4 regions of the Streptomyces sp. NPDC032198 genome follow, and region 1 is predicted to be linked to each of the others. Evidence: riboswitches for the same ligand, from Rfam matches in the RefSeq annotation. Region 1 holds a riboswitch; each other region holds the start of a gene.

Region 1 (4,143 bases):
CGCCCGGACAACCGCGCGGTGCTCGTGTACGAGCCCACCGCGCCCGCCGAAGCCACCGACGAGGACGAAGAGGAGGCCGCGAAGTGAGCGAGGCCGCAACGATGCAGTTCCACCCGCAGCCCCAGGCGGGCACCGCACGGCCGTGGGCCTTCCCCGCGCCCGAGCGCGCCACCCTGGACAACGGCCTCACCGTGCTGCGCTGCCACCGCCCCGGCCAGCAGGTCGTCGCTGTGGAGGTCCACCTCGAGGCGCCGCTGGACGCGGAGCCCGAGGGCCTCGACGGCGTCGCCACGATCATGGCGAGGGCCTTCAACGAAGGCACCGACAAGCACTCCGCCGAGGACTTCGCCGCCGAACTCGACCGCTGCGGCGCCACCATGGACGCGCACGCCGACCACCCCGGCGTCCGCGTCTCCCTCGAAGTCCCGGTCTCCCGCCTGCCGAAGGCGATGGGCCTGCTCTCCGACGCCCTGCGCGCCCCCGCCTTCGCGGACAGCGAGATCGAACGCCTCGTACGCAACCGCCTGGACGAGATCCCGCACGAGGCCGCCAACCCGGGGCGGCGCGCCGCCAAGGAGCTCTCCCGGCAGCTCTTCCCGGCGACCGCTCGCATGTCGCGCCCCCGCCAGGGCACCGAGGAGACGGTCACGGCCATCGACTCGGCGGCGGTGCGCACCTTCTACGAGAAGCACGTGCGTCCCGCCACGGCGACGGCCGTCATCGTGGGCGACCTGACCGGCGTCGACCTGGACGCCGTCCTCGCCGACACCGTCGGCGCCTGGACGGGCGGCACCGCCGAACCGCGTCCGGTGCCTCCGGTGACCGCGGACGACACCGGGCGTGTCGTCATCGTGGACCGCCCCGGAGCCGTCCAGACGCAGCTGCTCATCGGCCGCGTGGGCCCGGACCGGCACGACCGTGTCTGGCCCGCACAGGTGCTCGGCACGTACTGCCTGGGCGGCACCCTCACCTCGCGTCTGGACCGCGTCCTGCGCGAGGAGAAGGGATACACCTACGGCGTACGGTCGTTCGCCCAGGTCCTGCGTTCCACGCCGGACGGAAGCGGCGCCGCGATGCTCGCCATCAGCGGCTCCGTGGACACCGAGTCCACGGGCCCGGCGCTCGACGACCTGTGGAAGGTGCTGCGCACGCTCGCCGCCGAGGGACTCACGGACGCCGAGCGCGACGTCGCCGTGCAGAACCTGGTGGGCGTCGCCCCGCTCAAGTACGAGATGGCGGCGTCCGTCGCGGCCACGCTCGCCGACCAGGTCGAGCAGCACCTGCCGGACGACTTCCAGGCTCAGCTGTACCGCCAGTTGGCCGCCACCGGCACCGTGGAGGCCACTGCCGCCGTCGTGAGCGCCTTCCCGGTGGACCGGCTGGTGACGGTGCTCGTCGGGGACGCCGCGCAGATCGAGGAGCCCGTCAGGGCGCTCGGCATCGGTGAAGTGAGTGTGGTCACCGGCTGAGTGACAGTCAGGACATGTCGGGACCCCAGTGGCGGGAATTGGCTACTGGGGTCCTCATATGTCCGAATTGATATGGAGGTTACGTGTCTGACCTGTGGCGTGCGCTACAAAAACTCTGATCCGTTTGTCGTTTGAAAGATGGCCCGCTTAGCGTCATCCCGGCTGTTCGTCATGCAGTACGCCGCACCCGCGGCACCGGACAGTCATCGCCGAGTCCCCGTACGGCGCGAGCCAGGGGAGCCGGGGACCCACATGTCCCCTTGGGGTGAATCGGGAACCTTGCCGTCAGGTGAGGGACTCGTAGGAGACCTTCCTGCTCCGAACCCGTCAGCTAACCCGGTAGGCGAGAAGGAAGGAAAGGATCAGCCGCTTCATGGCGTTCACCCGTGCCACCGGGAAGCACCGTCGCCCGAGCCGCCTCACGCGTACGACCGCGAACGTGGCGGGCGTCGCAGCCCTCACCACCACCGGTGTCATCGGAGGCCTGGCCGCTCCGGCGCTCGCCGCCGACGACGCTGCGGCTCTTGAGCACACCGGCCTCACCCAGGCCATCTCCGTGGGCGACTCGCTCGCCCAGAGCATCGACGCGCAGGCCGCTGCCCAGCAGCAGGCCGCCGACGACGCCGCAGCCGCCAAGAAGGCCGAAGAGGCCGCAAAGAAGAAGGCCGAAGAGGCGAAGCGCAAGGCCGAGGCCGAGGCGAAGGCCAAGGCCAAGAAGGAGCGCGAGGCCAAGGAGCGTGCCGCGCGCGAGGCCGAGCGCAAGCGCCTGAACACCTACGTGGCCCCGGTCAGCGGCTCGTACGTCTCCACGGGCTACCAGACCGGCGGCGCCATGTGGTCCTCCGGCAGCCACACCGGCATCGACTTCCACGCCGCGTCCGGCACCTCGGTCCACGCGGTCGGCTCCGGCACCGTCGTCGAGGCCGGCTGGGGCGGCGCCTACGGCAACAACGTGGTCATCAAGATGAACGACGGCACGTACACCCAGTACGGCCACATGTCGTCCCTCGGCGTCACGGTCGGCCAGGCGGTCACTCCGGGCCAGCAGATCGGCCTCTCCGGCTCCACGGGCAACTCCAGCGGCCCGCACCTCCACTTCGAGGCCCGCACCGGCGAGGACTACGGCACGGACATCGACCCGATCTCGTACCTCCGCTCGCACGGCGTCAACGTCTGATCCCGTTGGTCCTGGACGGACGCGCGAAGCGCACCTGATTCACCGAAAGCCCCGGCTCGTCGAGAGCCGGGGCTTTCGCCGTTCTTGTTCCCCGCCCCTATCGCCTTTGGCCAAAAGTATCCCTGGATTTCGGCCGGCCGTCGGAAATTCGGCGGCTCTGCAATAGAGTCGCAGAACAGGCGTCGATCGACCGCGTTTCGCGGGGATTAAGGCGGAGGTCAGTCATGCGCATTCCCGCGCACTCGGTATGCACGGCAATCCGGGACGACATCGTCTCCGGTGTCTACGAACGGGGCGGCCGGCTCACCGAGGAACTGCTCGCGCGCCGCTACGGAGTCTCCCGCGTCCCCGTGCGCGAGGCCCTGCGCACCCTGGAGTCCGAGGGCTTCGTCGTCACGCGCAGGCACGCGGGCGCGTGCGTGGCGGAACCGACCGAGGAGGAGGCCGCCGACCTCCTGGAGATCCGCGCGCTCCTGGAGCCGCTGGGCGCCGCCCGCGCCGCGCAGCGCCGCACGGAGGCGCACCTGAAGGTCCTGCGCGGCCTCGTCAGGCTCGGCCAGGAGCGGTCGCGGCACGGCCGGAGCGAGGATCTGCGCTCACTGGGCGGCTGGTTCCACGAGACGCTCGCCCAGGCGTCCGGCAGCCCGGGCCTCACGGCGCTGCTCACCCAGCTCCGGCACAAGATCGCCTGGATGTACGTGGTGGAGGCGTCGGCGGCCCCCGCCGAGGCCTGGGCCGAGCATGCCGCGATCGTCGACGCGGTGGCGCGCGGTGACGCGGAGCGGGCCCGCGCGCTCACCGCGCAGCACACGGAACGGACGGCCTCCGCGCACCGGCCGCGCTTCGTGCAGGGCCGCGGCATCCCCGGTGTGAGGGGTTCGCAACATCCCGTAAACGCAGTGGGCCTACGGCATTAACAGAGGCGCCGTATACAAAGAAGAGTTATTCGGCGGGGGATTATTTCTGCTGTCCGAATTCAATGTCGACGACTGATATCAGGCAAGTGGAACCAGAAACGCCAAAGGGCCCGCCCCTATTCGAGGCGAGCCCTTCGGCGTATGAGTACCAGTCTTTACTAGACGGTCTCGGGGAGTTCCTCGAGGCCGTCCGCGACCAGCTTCGCCAGACGGTCGAGAGCGGCGTCCGCGCCCTCGGCGTCGGAGGCGAGCACGATCTCCTCGCCGCCCTGCGCGCCCAGACCGAGCACCGCGAGCATGGAGGCGGCGTTCACGGGGTTGCCGTCAGCCTTGGCGATCGTCACGGGGACGCCGGCGGCGGTGGCCGCGCGGACGAAGATGGAGGCGGGTCGGGCGTGAAGGCCCTCGGCCCAGCCGACGTTGACGCGGCGCTCAGCCATGTGTTGCTGCCCTTCCAGGTGTCTCACACTTGTCTAGACCAGTGTCTCATGCCGTCACGAGTGCTCCGCCGGCCGATGGTCCGTACGGTGCCGGCCGATGGTCCGCACGGCGCCCGACCAGAGAGTCCGTACGGTGCCGG
Region 2 (4,143 bases), on a different contig from region 1:
ACAGGCCGTCAAGACTGTGACTTTCACGTGATCTCCGCTGCATCGACTTGTGACAAGCGTTCGACTGCCGCTACGTTCACGACGACTCGGCCTCCCGTGCCGCAGTCGTCGCTCCAGTCACGCGAAAGGCACCCGCATGCTCTCCGGCAATGGTCGTCACCGACGCCCCCGCCAGGCCCCGGCCCTGATCGTCGCGGCAGGAGTCGCAGGATCGGCCATCGCCATCCCGCTGCTCGGCGCCACCAGTGCGAGCGCGGCGGACACCGTCACGTGGGACAAGCTCGCGCAGTGCGAGAGCGGCGGATCCTGGAGCGCGGACGAGGGCAACGGTTACTACGGCGGGCTCCAGTTCTCGCAGGAGCTCTGGGAGGAGTACGGCGGCCTCGACTTCGCGCCGAGCGCCGACCAGGCCAGCCGCTCGCAGCAGATCTCCGTCGCCGAGAAGGTCCTCGACGACCAGGGGACCAAGGCCTGGCCGAGCTGCGCGCCGATCGCCGGTCTCACCCAGGACGGTGCCGCGGCCGACGTCGACCCGGGCGCCCCGATCACGACGATTCCTTCTGACGAGCCGTCGGAGTCGACCGGCTCCGGCGATGCGGCGGAGTCGGACGAGCCGAGCGAGTCCGCCGACCCCTCGGACGACGCCGGGGCCTCGAAGAAGCCCTCGGGCTCGGAGAAGTCTTCCGAGAAGCCCGACACCGCCGACGGCCCCGATGCCGATGCCGGTGACTCCGACGGCACGTCGCGAGACAAGAATCACGACGAGTCCGGCAAGTCGGATGACTCGGCCAAGTCCGGCGACCCGGACAAGTCCGGGCGGGATGATGCCACTTCGCCCGGCTCCGACTCTTCCGCCGGTGAGGGCGAAGGCCGCCACCGCGGCGGCAGCGCGGACGGCGAGCCGTCCGGTGACGCCTCCCGTGAGGGTTCGGGCCGGCACGCCTCCCGCGGCGAAGAGCGTCAGCAGGACGGCTCCGACGGGACGTACACGGTCCGCTCCGGCGACAACCTCTCGGTCATCGCCGACGACCTCGACGTGAAGGGCGGGTGGACCGAGCTGTATGCCGAGAACGAGAAGTCGGTCGGCTCCGACCCCGATCTCATCCTTCCCGGTCAGAGCCTCGATTTGGGCGAAAAGTAGGGGTAGTTGGTGAGTCGCTTTGCGCTTGATGTCCCAATTGGCGCAAGTGAGAGATGGGTCTCAGAAGCCCTGATCGTCTTTGAAATTCGGCCGATCGCATGTCTACGGTCGTGACCGCTCGCCACAGCGGGCCCCGCCGGTCGGTACGCCGAGTCCTGCCAACGGCCGTTCGGGAACAGTCGTCGCGTAAGCGCCGTAGGCAGGAGCGGGGGAACCAAGGTTTCCGCCGGGCCCGGCCGTTGAGCATCGCGAGAGCGAGGCAGACGGACGGGAACGGCTAGGGGTTAAGTCGCGCTCAGGAAGCGCGGCCGGGCAACTTCATCGGCCCGAACCCGACAGCTCACCTCGCAGGCGTCGGTGAGGGGATCACTCATGCTGTTTTCCAGCAAGGGCAAGCACCGCCGCCCGTCCAAGGCCACCCGTGTCGCCACGCTCGCCGGCGTCACCGGTGTCGCGGTCGCGGCCCCGCTGATGGCCGCAGGCCAGGCCTCCGCCGCGACGAACCAGGAGTGGGACGCCGTCGCCCAGTGCGAGTCCGGCGGCAACTGGTCGATCAACACCGGCAACGGCTACACGGGCGGCCTGCAGTTCTCGTCGTCCACCTGGGCCGCGTACGGCGGCACGAAGTACGCGCCCAGCGCCGACCAGGCCTCCAAGGCCCAGCAGATCGAGATCGGCGAGAAGGTCCTCGCGGGGCAGGGCAAGGGTGCCTGGCCGTCCTGCGGCGTCGGCCTCTCGGGCGCGTCCAACGAGGGTGGCGGTGCGCAGGAGAGCGCCCCGCAGCAGACCCAGGAGCAGCCGAAGAGCCAGCCCAGCGCGCAGACCGAGCAGCCGCAGCAGCAGGCCCCCAAGAAGGCCGAGGCCGCTCCGAAGGCCGAGTCCAAGAAGACCGTCGAGACCCCGACCGGCAAGACGGTCAAGAAGGGCGACGGCGAGTACAAGGTCAAGAAGGGTGACACCCTCTCCAAGATCGCCGAGGCCAAGGACGTCAAGGGCGGCTGGCACAAGGTGTACAAGCTCAACGGCGACATCATCGACAACGCCGACATGATCTACCCGGGCCAGCAGCTGCACCTCAGCTAAGAGCTGAGGAGGCAGGCAGGCGGCACCTGGCGGTCGCGCCCCCCGGCGGAGGCGCGACCGACGGAGCTGGTGACGCCCGCACGTACTGCCGGTCCACCCCCGTCCCCACGGGTCCACCCCGTCCCGGTGCGCGTATCCCCCGTACGCACCGGGGCGGGGTTCTTTTGCCCTCCACGCTTTGTTCCGTTCGGAAACATTTTGCTCTCGGTTTGTCCACAGGGCGGTCGCCCGGCTGGCTCTTGTCCGGGAGCCGGTTAGGCTCGTGTCCGCGAGGCCAACGCCCCGCGTACCCGCGTCACATCCCAGAAGGAGATGCTCGTGCCGTCCATCGACGTCGTCGTAGCCCGGGAAATCCTGGACTCCCGAGGCAACCCCACGGTCGAGGTCGAGGTCGGCCTCGACGACGGCAGCACGGGTCGTGCCGCCGTTCCGTCCGGTGCGTCCACCGGTGCTTTCGAGGCCATCGAACTCCGTGACGGTGACCCCAACCGTTACATGGGCAAGGGCGTGGAGAAGGCCGTCCTCGCCGTCATCGAGCAGATCGGCCCGGAGCTCGTCGGGTACGACGCGACCGAGCAGCGCCTGATCGACCAGGCGATGTTCGACCTCGACGCCACCGACAACAAGGGCTCGCTCGGCGCCAACGCCATCCTCGGCGTCTCGCTGGCCGTCGCGCACGCCGCGTCGGAGGCCTCCGACCTCCCGCTCTTCCGCTACCTCGGCGGCCCGAACGCGCACCTGCTGCCCGTTCCGATGATGAACATCCTGAACGGCGGGTCGCACGCCGACTCGAACGTCGACATCCAGGAGTTCATGATCGCGCCGATCGGCGCCGAGTCGTTCTCGGAGGCCCTGCGCTGGGGCACCGAGGTCTACCACACGCTGAAGAAGGTCCTGAAGGACAAGGGCCTCTCCACCGGCCTGGGCGACGAGGGCGGCTTCGCCCCGAACCTGGACTCCAACCGCGCCGCGCTCGACCTCATCCTCGAGGCCATCAAGCAGGCCGGTTACGTCCCCGGCGAGCAGATCGGCCTCGCGCTCGACGTCGCCGCGTCCGAGTTCTACAAGGACGGCAAGTACGAGTTCGAGGGCAAGTCCCGCTCGGCCGCCGAGATGACCGAGTACTACGAGGAGCTCGTCTCCTCGTACCCGCTCGTCTCCATCGAGGACCCGCTGTTCGAGGACGACTGGGCCGGCTGGAACGTCATCACCGAGAAGCTCGGCGACAAGGTCCAGCTCGTGGGCGACGACCTGTTCGTCACCAACCCCGAGCGCCTGGCCCGTGGCATCGAGGAGAAGTCCGCGAACGCCCTCCTGGTGAAGGTCAACCAGATCGGCTCGCTGACCGAGACCCTGGACGCCGTCGAGATGGCCCAGCGCAGCGGCTTCAAGTGCATGATGTCGCACCGCTCCGGTGAGACCGAGGACGTCACCATCGCCGACCTCGCCGTCGCCACCAACTGCGGCCAGATCAAGACCGGCGCCCCGGCCCGCTCCGAGCGCGTCGCCAAGTACAACCAGCTGCTCCGCATCGAGGAGATCCTCGACGACGCGGCCGTCTACGCGGGCCGCAGCGCGTTCCCCCGCTTCAAGGGCTGAAGACCTCCGGTCCTCGGCTCCGCTGAGTAGTTACCTACGTCCCCGTACTCGGTCCCGTACCGTGTGCGGGGACGTACGTACGTATCGGGGAGGCGGCACACATGGCCGTGAAGGACCGCGACCGGTTCTCCACCGCGACCAGGCTGCGGCTGCTCGGCGAGCAGACCGCGGAGCGTGTCTACCGCTCCCAGACCAAGCGCCAGGCACGCCGCTCCCGGCTGACGGGACGCGCCGCGCTCCTCGCGCTCGTGCTCTGCTCGCTGGTTGTCGCCCTCGCCTACCCGATAAGGCAGTACGTCTCCCAGCGCGCGGAGATCGCC
Region 3 (4,143 bases), on a different contig from region 1:
AAGGGGAATCGCCGCCCCTGCACAAGAGTGGTGCCGCCTCCCCCGCCTCAGCCGGGGCAGCAGCTCCAGTACTCTCCCGCGTCACGCGCTGGCGCGGCTCCCCCCATCGACGTCCGAAGAGGTGGCGCGGCCGGCTTCGTCCGGCGCCAGCAGGGACAGGAGCGAGGCCACGGCCAGGCCGGACTCCGCCGGGTGGCGCAGCACCTCGCCGGGCTCGATCCGGTAGGTGTTGCTGCGCCCTTTCCGGACGTGGGAGAGGTAACCGTCCTGCTCAAGGTCGGCGATGATCTTCTGAACAGCGCGTTCGGTCAGTCGGCAGTGCGCGGCGATGTCCCGGATCCGGGCGTTGCGGTTGTCGGCGATGGCCGCCAGCACCCGCGCATGGTTGGTGAGGAACGTCCATCCGGTGTGGGGCTCGGGCACTTCATGCATGCGACAACTCTAGCGAGCAAGCGTACACGTTTTCAAAAACACGTACTTCCTTTCATGTATTAGTTGACGTGCTTGCGCTGCGAAGTGCAGCCTAGGAGCGGCGCTAGGCACCACGAGAGGGAGAGGCCATGCCGGAGCCTGCACACTCAGACGAGCCCCTCGCCGGGAAGGGCGCCGAGCCCGCACGGGACATCCACCCGTCGCCGCCCCGGCTCCCGCTGCCGGCCACGGTCGACACCGTGTCGGACGGCACCCGGGTGAGCGTGATCGTGCGCGGAGAACTCGACCTCGAAACCGGCGAACGGCTCCGGCCCGACCTGCTCCGCGCCCTGAGCGGATCGACCGAGGGCATCGACCTGTATCTGAGTGAAGTGACCTTCTGCGATTGCTCGGGGACGAACCTTCTGCTCGACCTGCGCCGGCTGGCCCTGCGGGACGGCAAGACCGTGGCGGTGCTCTCGACCAGTACCGCGGTTGAGCGGATGTTCGACCTGACTGCCACCCATGACCTGTTCGCGCCGCCCGAGTTGACTGAGCCGCCCGCCCCCGAAAGCGAGGAGGAGAGCGGACCCGCCGGCGATGAAACGGAGCCCGACAAGGATTCCGAGGAGAGCTTGCGGACCGTCATCTCCCCATTGCGGCGGGCCATGCAGACCCGTCCGACCATCGACCTGGCCCACGGCGTCCTGATGTCCGCCTTCGGCCTGAGTCCCGAAGCGTCCTGGGAAGTACTCGTCACGGCCTCGCAGAACACCAACACAAAACTCCACCACTTGGCGGAGAACTTGGTGGGAACCGCGCAGGGGACCGACCTGCCCGAGGCCGTACAGAAGCAACTCGCGGCAGTCATTGCCAAAGCGAACAAGGCGAGCAAGGTTGGAAAGGAGGGCGAGGTGGACGAGATGAACAATGTTCCGCAGCCGGGCCCACCTAACGCCACCCCCCAGCCACCGGGCGCCACATGACTCGTCCATAGCCGCGCATCCATGACCAACCGCGCCTATTCTTCAGGCTGGTTGGGGTACTTCCGCGGTCCGAGCCGCCCCCAGAGCGCACGCATCGCAGGCGCACACCCATCGAAGGCGATATGCCCCTTATGGCGGTCATGGCGCACCTTGCACCATGTCCATCTTGCCCAATAAAGCCCCTTCTTGCCTTATTCGTAATGCATAGAGACCACTGTCCGCATTGCGCGATTCTTGTGTGAAATAGCGCGATCCGATACGCCTCCATTCGCCGCGCGACCTGCACCCTTTCAGTGGAATCGGTCACATCGGCAGTTCGGGGGGCTCGGGAGCCGTCGAGCGCACTTCCGCTCCGCGCAAAGAAAGTTGGGGCTTTTCGATCAAAGAATGGGATGGGTTCCGGGCGACGGATACTGGCCTCACCCATTCCCTCTGCAAATTCGGCTCTTGTTCCGTTCGGGCTTTCTCGCCTAACGTCACCGTCAATCCGGATGGAACGCCGAATCCTGCCGCTGTCCGGAAACCCTTCCCATCAATCACTTTCGCTCGGCAGGAGCGGGGGACCCAGGTAAGTCGCCGATCCGGATTCCGGAACGGCTCGGGGTGAAGTCGCATGCGCAGTGCGACCGGACATCTCCCGTCCGAACCCGACAGCTCACCTCGTAGGCGACGGAGAGGAATTCGTCATGCCTGCAAAGGGAAAGCACCGCCGCCCCAAGTCCAGCTCACTCAGCCGGGGGCTCGCCGTCGCGGGCACCGGCGGGGCCGTACTCGTTCTCCCGGTGCTCGGCGCCACCGCCGCCACCGCGGCACCGGCCGGGACGGCCGCCAAGCCCGCCGCGGCCCCCAAGACGTACGTCGTCGCCGCGGGCGACTCCCTCGCCAAGATCGCCCGGGAGCACTCCGTGAGCGGCGGCTGGAAGAAGCTGTACGAGGACAACCGCAGCGCGCTCGGCGACGACCCGAAGCTGATCCACCCCGGCCTCAAGCTCACGCTCGGCTCGCCGGCCGCGCCCGCCGAGCGAGCGGACCGCTCCGAGCGCGATGACACGCTCACCGCCAAGCCCGCCGTGGCCCCGGCGGCGAAGTCCTACACCGACGACCTGGACGGCTGGATCAAGGAATCGCTGGACATCATGGCCCAGCGCGGCATCCCCGGTACCTACGAGGGCATCCACCGCAACGTCATACGCGAGTCCTCCGGCAACCCGCTTGCCATAAACAACTGGGACTCCAACGCCGTCGCAGGAACCCCGTCCAAGGGGCTCCTGCAGGTCATCGCCCCGACGTTCGACGCCTACCACGTGCCCGGCACCTCGTCGGACAGCTTCGACCCGGTCGCCAACATCACCGCCGCCTGCAACTACGCGGCCGACCGGTACGGCTCGATCGACAACGTCAACGGCGCGTACTGATCCCGACTGGACCGCATCCGGTCTCGTCCGCCCCGAGCCCCGGCACCCCAGGTGTCCGGGGCTCAGGCCTGTCCGAATCCACCACCGGGCCGTGCACCGACGGCTCTCGCATCGCCGGTTCCTGACCAACCGTCATGCGCCCGCCGTCCACGTACACGCATCCCCGTCAGATGCCCTCGTCGCCCAGCACCCGCCGCACCGCCTGCTGGGCCGCGTAGAAGTCGGCGTCGGAGACGCCCGGGTCGTCCTCGACCTGGTCGAGCCACTCCGAGATCTCCTCGGCCGTCCACAGGTCAAAGCCCTTCGGAATGTCCAGGGTCGAGGTGTTCGCGCGCAGCTGCTCTGCGGCAGCCGCTTCCTTGACGCTACGCGTGCTCACTTCGATCATCGCGTCTCTCCCTTCAAGGGATGGGGGACCGGACGGGCGACCCTGCCAGACGCCTCCCGGGAATGTCCAACGCGTCGCTCTCGCGTTCGCCTCCCGGAGTCGTGGCCGCCTCCTCCGGCTCCGGGTTCCCTGAGGGACACCGGCGTGTCACACGCCGGTGTCCCTCTGCCTCGGAGGCGCGGTGGGGCGGATCCGTCTCAGCGCCGGGCGCGGCGGGTCACCGTCCTCGGTGAACTCCACGGCCGGGACGTTCAGCAGCTCGGACATGCGGGGGAAGAGGCCCGGGAGGGTGGCGTCATCGGCCCGGACCGGGCCGCCGTCGCGGCTTCGGTGCGCGGTGGCGTGGGCGACCCCCAGCTCCATCACGTACTTCCCGGGCTCCCGGCCCGCCGCCTCCTGGCGGGCGCGGTCGCCCGTCACGACCTGCTCGGCGTACGTGTTCATGGCCGCGGCCCCATGACGGCTCCGTCGGTGGTCCGGTCACTCGGCCTCCACGGTGACTCGTCGCCTCGGTCCACGAAAGGGCGGCAGGGGCGGCGGCGGAGGCAGAGCCAGGGGGCGGAAAGGGCACATCGCCGGGCGGGATGCGTCCCCGCCACTCGGATCGCGACTGATCCGGAGGGGCACGGACGTTCCAGCCCTCCGTTCCAGGCGCCCTACGTTTCCGCAGGTCAGATACGTTCAAGCGTTCCATCGTCCCGAACTGTCCGCCTTTCCTGGCCATGTGGGCGTATCGCCCCACACGCTTCAGTCGTGCTCGTTCTGGAGCTCCGCCCACGCCCCGCAGTGGCAGTTGTACGGCACTCGTACGCAGTGGTGGGTGTGGCAAGGCGCCCGCTCGGCGAGCACGGCTCAGAAGCAACAACATGAGGAGTTCGCACATGCTTCACAAGCGCTCACGTCTGATCGCCGCGCCGATCGCGGCTGTCGCCCTCACTCTGAC
Region 4 (4,143 bases), on a different contig from region 1:
ACCTCGCGCGCGGACAGCTTACGGGTGCGGATCTTGGCGGCGAGTTCGCGGGCGGTGAGGTGGACGAGCCCGGAGGCTTCGCGGACTTGATGTGCTTCGGGGCTCATACGACGCCTTCGGCTCGGGGCGGCTGAGATCGCGACGAGGCGGAGTATGCCCGCGTCGCCGCGCCGGCCATCCCGCCCCGCACGCCGGGGCCTTCGCTTTCAGCGAGGGGCTGAAACGCGGCGCACGTGTTGACTCCGGCCGATCACCCGAACATGCTCCCCATCACACCGTTACGTACGTCCTGTACTTTTTTTACAGGAAGCTTTGGGGAGCAGCCGACCCCGGCAGAGGAGAGACGTGCCATGAACCGACCGTTCGCCCGCTATGTCCTGCCCGAGTTCAGCGAGCGCACCAGCTCAGGGCAGCGGACCCTCGATCCGTACTCGAAGCTGCTGGAGGAGCGCATCGTCTTCCTGGGGACGCCGATCGACAACACGTCGGCCAACGACGTGATGGCGCAGTTCATGCACCTCGAATACCTGGCGCCCGACCGCGACATCTCGCTCTACATCAACTCCCCCGGCGGCTCGTTCAGCGCGATGACCGCGATCTACGACACGATCCGGTTCGTCAGCTGCGACGTGGAGACGACCTGCCTGGGGCAGGCCGCCTCATCGGCCGCCGTCCTGCTGGCCGCGGGCACCCCCGGCAAGCGGTTCGCGCTGCCCGGCGCCCGGGTGCTGATCCACCAGCCGTCGCTCGCCGAGCCCATCCACGGCCAGACCTCCGACCTGGCGATCCAGGCCGACGAACTCCTGCGCACGCGCGCGCAACTGGAGAGGCTGCTCGTCCAGCACACGGGCCAGAGCGCGGAACGGATCGCGGCCGACATCGAGCGGGACAAGATCCTCAGCGCGGCCGAGGCAGTTGACTACGGCCTGGTGGACCGGATCATCGCGAGCCGCAAGTCGTCCCCGCGCACCCCGGACGCGGGGTGAACCACCGGTGCTGCCGCCCGAACTTCCCCCGCTGCCCGCACTCACCCGCGCCGAGGGCGAGTTGATCGACCGGTACCTCGAAGTGGTCGACCTGGTGGGCCGGATCAACCCCGCCCGCGCCTCGGACACGTACGGCGGACTGCGCGCCGCCCAGGCCCTGGTCGGCAGGGCGACCGCCCTCCTGGACGCGCTGACACTCATGCACCAGCGGGGCGAGAGCGCCGTGCACGCGCCGACGCTGGCCAGGGCGCTGCGGGTGCTTGACGGGGAGCGGCGGGCCGGGCGGGTCACCGTGCCGCCGCCGACGACATCCTGAAGACCCGTCACTCCACCCTCCTGAGCCCCCGTCACCCCGTCGTCCGAAGTCCGAGCTGTCCCGGGCCGATCTCAAACGAACCAAACGGGCTACCTCGTTCGGCGTAGACGATCGTCGTTCTTGAAGCCCTCTTAGGTTGCGTCAGATGTGTACGCGAGGGGCGGAATTCCTCGTTCCGGTGCTGGTCGAACGATCGTCCGGTGCCTTGACCCGATCCCGTATCCGACCTTGTCCACCCGAACGGTTCAGCCGTGAGGAGCCTCACAAAACGCCGTTTCGGCTCGGAATTCTTGCCCTTGACGGGTCAAGATCCCTTCCGACGACAAGCCCCCGCCACAGCGGCGGGGCGGTCCGGGCGGACGCCGAGTCCTGCCGCCACCCGGATGACCGGTCGACATCGGTGCATCGGCAGGAGTGGAGGACCCAGGCATGACGGGTCGGTCCGGAGAGTCCGGACCACGGCCCTTGGGGTGAAGCCGCACAGCGCGGCCGGGCAACTTTGTCAGCCCGAATCCGACAGGTCATCCTTCACAGGCGGTTGACGAAGGGTTGCGCATGACTGCGCTGAATCATGTTCCGTCGCTGCTGACCAGGGCCGGTTCCGTATCGGCTCTCACGCTCGCCGTCGTGGGCGGCACCCTCGTGGGCCCAGGGCTCACGTCGGAAGCACAGGCCGCGACGCACGGAACGAAGGCGCTCAAGATCGCCGCCTCCAAGAAGGGCGCTCCGTACCGCTACGGAGCGACGGGGCCACGGCGGTTCGACTGCTCGGGTCTGACCCTCTACTCGTTCAAGCGCGCGGGCAAGAAGCTCCCCCGCACCGCGGCACAGCAGTACAACAAGACCCGCCACATCTCCGCGTCCCACCGCGTCCGCGGCGACCTGGTCTTCTTCCACTCCGGCCGGAACGTCTACCACGTCGGCATCTACGCCGGTAAGGGCCGGATCTGGCACGCCCCCAAGTCGAACACCGTGGTGCGGCTCGAGAAGATCTGGACCAAGAGCGTCTGGTACGGCAGGGTGCGCTGATCGTCCGTCATCGGCCGTCGGCTGTGGGACGGCGGTGGCGGGGGCTCACCAACCCCCGCCACCGCCACCGCGCGGACTGCCCCCGCGTGGCTCCCGCCCGGCCCGCTGACCGGCGCGCCCGCCGGGCGTACAGGGCGTCGGCGCGGATACTCGTGCGCCATGGCCGAAAACAACAGCTCCTCCACGGCAGGCGATGCGCCCCGCAACGAGACGCGCTTCGAACGCGCCGACCGCAATTTCGCGGAGATCCTCCAGGAACTGCGGGTCACGCAGGCCGGGGTGCAGATCCTCTTCGCGTTCCTGCTGACGCTCGCCTTCACCGAGCGCTTCGCCTCGCTCGACACCGTGCAGCGCGCCACCTACGTGACCACGCTGCTGCTCGCCGTCCTCGCCGCGGCGCTGTTCACGGCTCCGGCCGCCGTGCACCGGTCGCTCTTCGGGCAGCACTCCAAGCCGCGGATCGTGCGGGTCTCGTCCCGCCTGGCCGTCATCGGCATGGGGGTCCTGGTGTTCGCGCTCGCCGGTTCCGTGCTCCTGGTGGTGGACGTGGCGGTGGGCAGGACCGGCGGGATCATCGCGAGCGCGGGCACGCTCCTGGTGTGCGCGGGCCTGTGGGGCGTGCTCCCCCTGCTGCTGCGCCGCGCGGGCAAGGACGAGGGCACAGGAGGCACCGAGGGCACAGGACCGGACACGTCGGACGACGTCAGGCCAGCAGGGCCTCGGTGAGGAGGACCGCGCCCAGCACACTGAGCGCGACCCCCGTGCCGCCCTCGATCGCACGGGCCGTACGCGGCTTGCGCAGCCAGCGGCCGAGCCGGTCGACCAGGAGCGCGACGACCGGGAACCACACCAGGGCGAGGGCCACGATGATGGACGCGAGCAGCAGTGTCCTGGGCATCGCGGGGCTGCCCGCGGGCACGAACTGCGGCAGCACGCTGAGGAACGTGATGGGCGCCTTGGGGTTGAGGGCGTTGGTGAAGAAGCCCTGCCGCAGGCTGCCCCCGGCCGCTGCCGGCTCCGTGCCGTCCGTCGTTTCGAAGCTCCGCAGGGGCCGCGCCGCCGACCGCAGCGCGCGATACCCGAGGTAGAGCACATAGGCCCCGCCCGCGGCCTGCAGCGCACGGAAGAGCGTGGGGACCGCCGCGAGGACCGCCGCGACCCCGGCCACCGCGAGCGCCGTGTGCACCAGGAGCCCGCCCGCCACACCGATCGCGCACGTCACTCCGGCGCGGCGGGATGCGAGGGCGTTGCGCACGACGACGGCGAAGTCGGCGCCCGGCATGGCGACCATGCCCGCGGCGACTCCGGTGAAGGCGACCAGTTGTGCGTCCATGGCGCCCAGCCTGCCGTTCTTCTGCCTTCAGCAGGTATGTGGAATATCCTGGGTCTGCCTTAAGCAGTCGTTTAGCCCCACGGCCGACGGACAGCCGCACCGCCCGTCGGCTCCTGCACCGGGAGAGGCCATGTACGACCCGACGCGGCTCGCCGCACTGGTGGCGGTCTCCGAGGCCGGGTCGATCACCCGCGCCGCCGAGCGCCTCGGCTACACCGTGCCCGCCCTCTCCCAGCAGCTGGCCAAGCTCGAACGGGAGGCGGGCACCGCGCTCCTGGTCCGGCATCACCGCGGGGCACGGCTGACCGGCGCGGGTGAGCTGCTGCTCGCGCGGGCGCGCCGGGTCCTGGACGAGATGGAGCAGGCCCGGCACGAACTGGCCCTGCTCGCGGGCCTCTCCGGCGGCAGGCTGCGCGTGGGGACCTTCACCACCGCCGGGATCCAGCTGGTGCCGCCCGCGCTGACCGCGTTCCGCCGCG

What was found. Region 1 has a riboswitch for cyclic di-AMP ahead of AB0E78_RS37895 (M23 family metallopeptidase). Riboswitches for the same ligand answer to the same signal wherever they lie in the genome.
Positions count from the first base shown of each region.
Region 2: linked by a shared signal. The riboswitch ahead of AB0E78_RS16265 (transglycosylase family protein) and the one ahead of AB0E78_RS37895 (M23 family metallopeptidase) in region 1 are both predicted to bind cyclic di-AMP.
Region 3: linked by a shared signal. The riboswitch ahead of AB0E78_RS39355 (LysM peptidoglycan-binding domain-containing protein) and the one ahead of AB0E78_RS37895 (M23 family metallopeptidase) in region 1 are both predicted to bind cyclic di-AMP.
Region 4: linked by a shared signal. The riboswitch ahead of AB0E78_RS12995 (C40 family peptidase) and the one ahead of AB0E78_RS37895 (M23 family metallopeptidase) in region 1 are both predicted to bind cyclic di-AMP.

Region 1 is NZ_JBEZVL010000019.1:77,192-81,334, reverse strand. Features, by position in the region: gene AB0E78_RS37905 (pitrilysin family protein) at 1-87, shown strand, start outside; gene AB0E78_RS37900 (pitrilysin family protein) at 84-1,469, shown strand; cyclic di-AMP (ydaO/yuaA leader) riboswitch at 1,667-1,830, shown strand; gene AB0E78_RS37895 (M23 family metallopeptidase) at 1,843-2,646, shown strand; gene AB0E78_RS37890 (GntR family transcriptional regulator) at 2,871-3,563, shown strand; gene AB0E78_RS37885 (HPr family phosphocarrier protein) at 3,722-4,003, opposite strand.
Region 2 is NZ_JBEZVL010000005.1:499,368-503,510, forward strand. Features, by position in the region: gene AB0E78_RS16255 (cytochrome P450) at 1-1, shown strand, start outside; gene AB0E78_RS16260 (transglycosylase family protein) at 137-1,141, shown strand; cyclic di-AMP (ydaO/yuaA leader) riboswitch at 1,323-1,510, shown strand; gene AB0E78_RS16265 (transglycosylase family protein) at 1,514-2,224, shown strand; gene eno (phosphopyruvate hydratase) at 2,543-3,823, shown strand; gene AB0E78_RS16275 (septum formation initiator family protein) at 3,925-4,143, shown strand, end outside.
Region 3 is NZ_JBEZVL010000021.1:82,921-87,063, forward strand. Features, by position in the region: gene AB0E78_RS39345 (helix-turn-helix domain-containing protein) at 82-432, opposite strand; gene AB0E78_RS39350 (ANTAR domain-containing protein) at 672-1,397, shown strand; cyclic di-AMP (ydaO/yuaA leader) riboswitch at 1,885-2,079, shown strand; gene AB0E78_RS39355 (LysM peptidoglycan-binding domain-containing protein) at 2,084-2,812, shown strand; gene AB0E78_RS39360 (hypothetical protein) at 2,979-3,200, opposite strand; gene AB0E78_RS39365 (hypothetical protein) at 3,348-3,644, opposite strand; gene AB0E78_RS39370 (VCBS repeat-containing protein) at 4,082-4,143, shown strand, end outside.
Region 4 is NZ_JBEZVL010000004.1:427,505-431,647, forward strand. Features, by position in the region: gene AB0E78_RS12980 (amidase) at 1-107, opposite strand, end outside; gene AB0E78_RS12985 (ATP-dependent Clp protease proteolytic subunit) at 351-986, shown strand; gene AB0E78_RS12990 (hypothetical protein) at 994-1,302, shown strand; cyclic di-AMP (ydaO/yuaA leader) riboswitch at 1,682-1,854, shown strand; gene AB0E78_RS12995 (C40 family peptidase) at 1,858-2,331, shown strand; gene AB0E78_RS13000 (DUF6328 family protein) at 2,491-3,057, shown strand; gene AB0E78_RS13005 (LysE family translocator) at 3,035-3,664, opposite strand; gene AB0E78_RS13010 (LysR family transcriptional regulator) at 3,795-4,143, shown strand, end outside.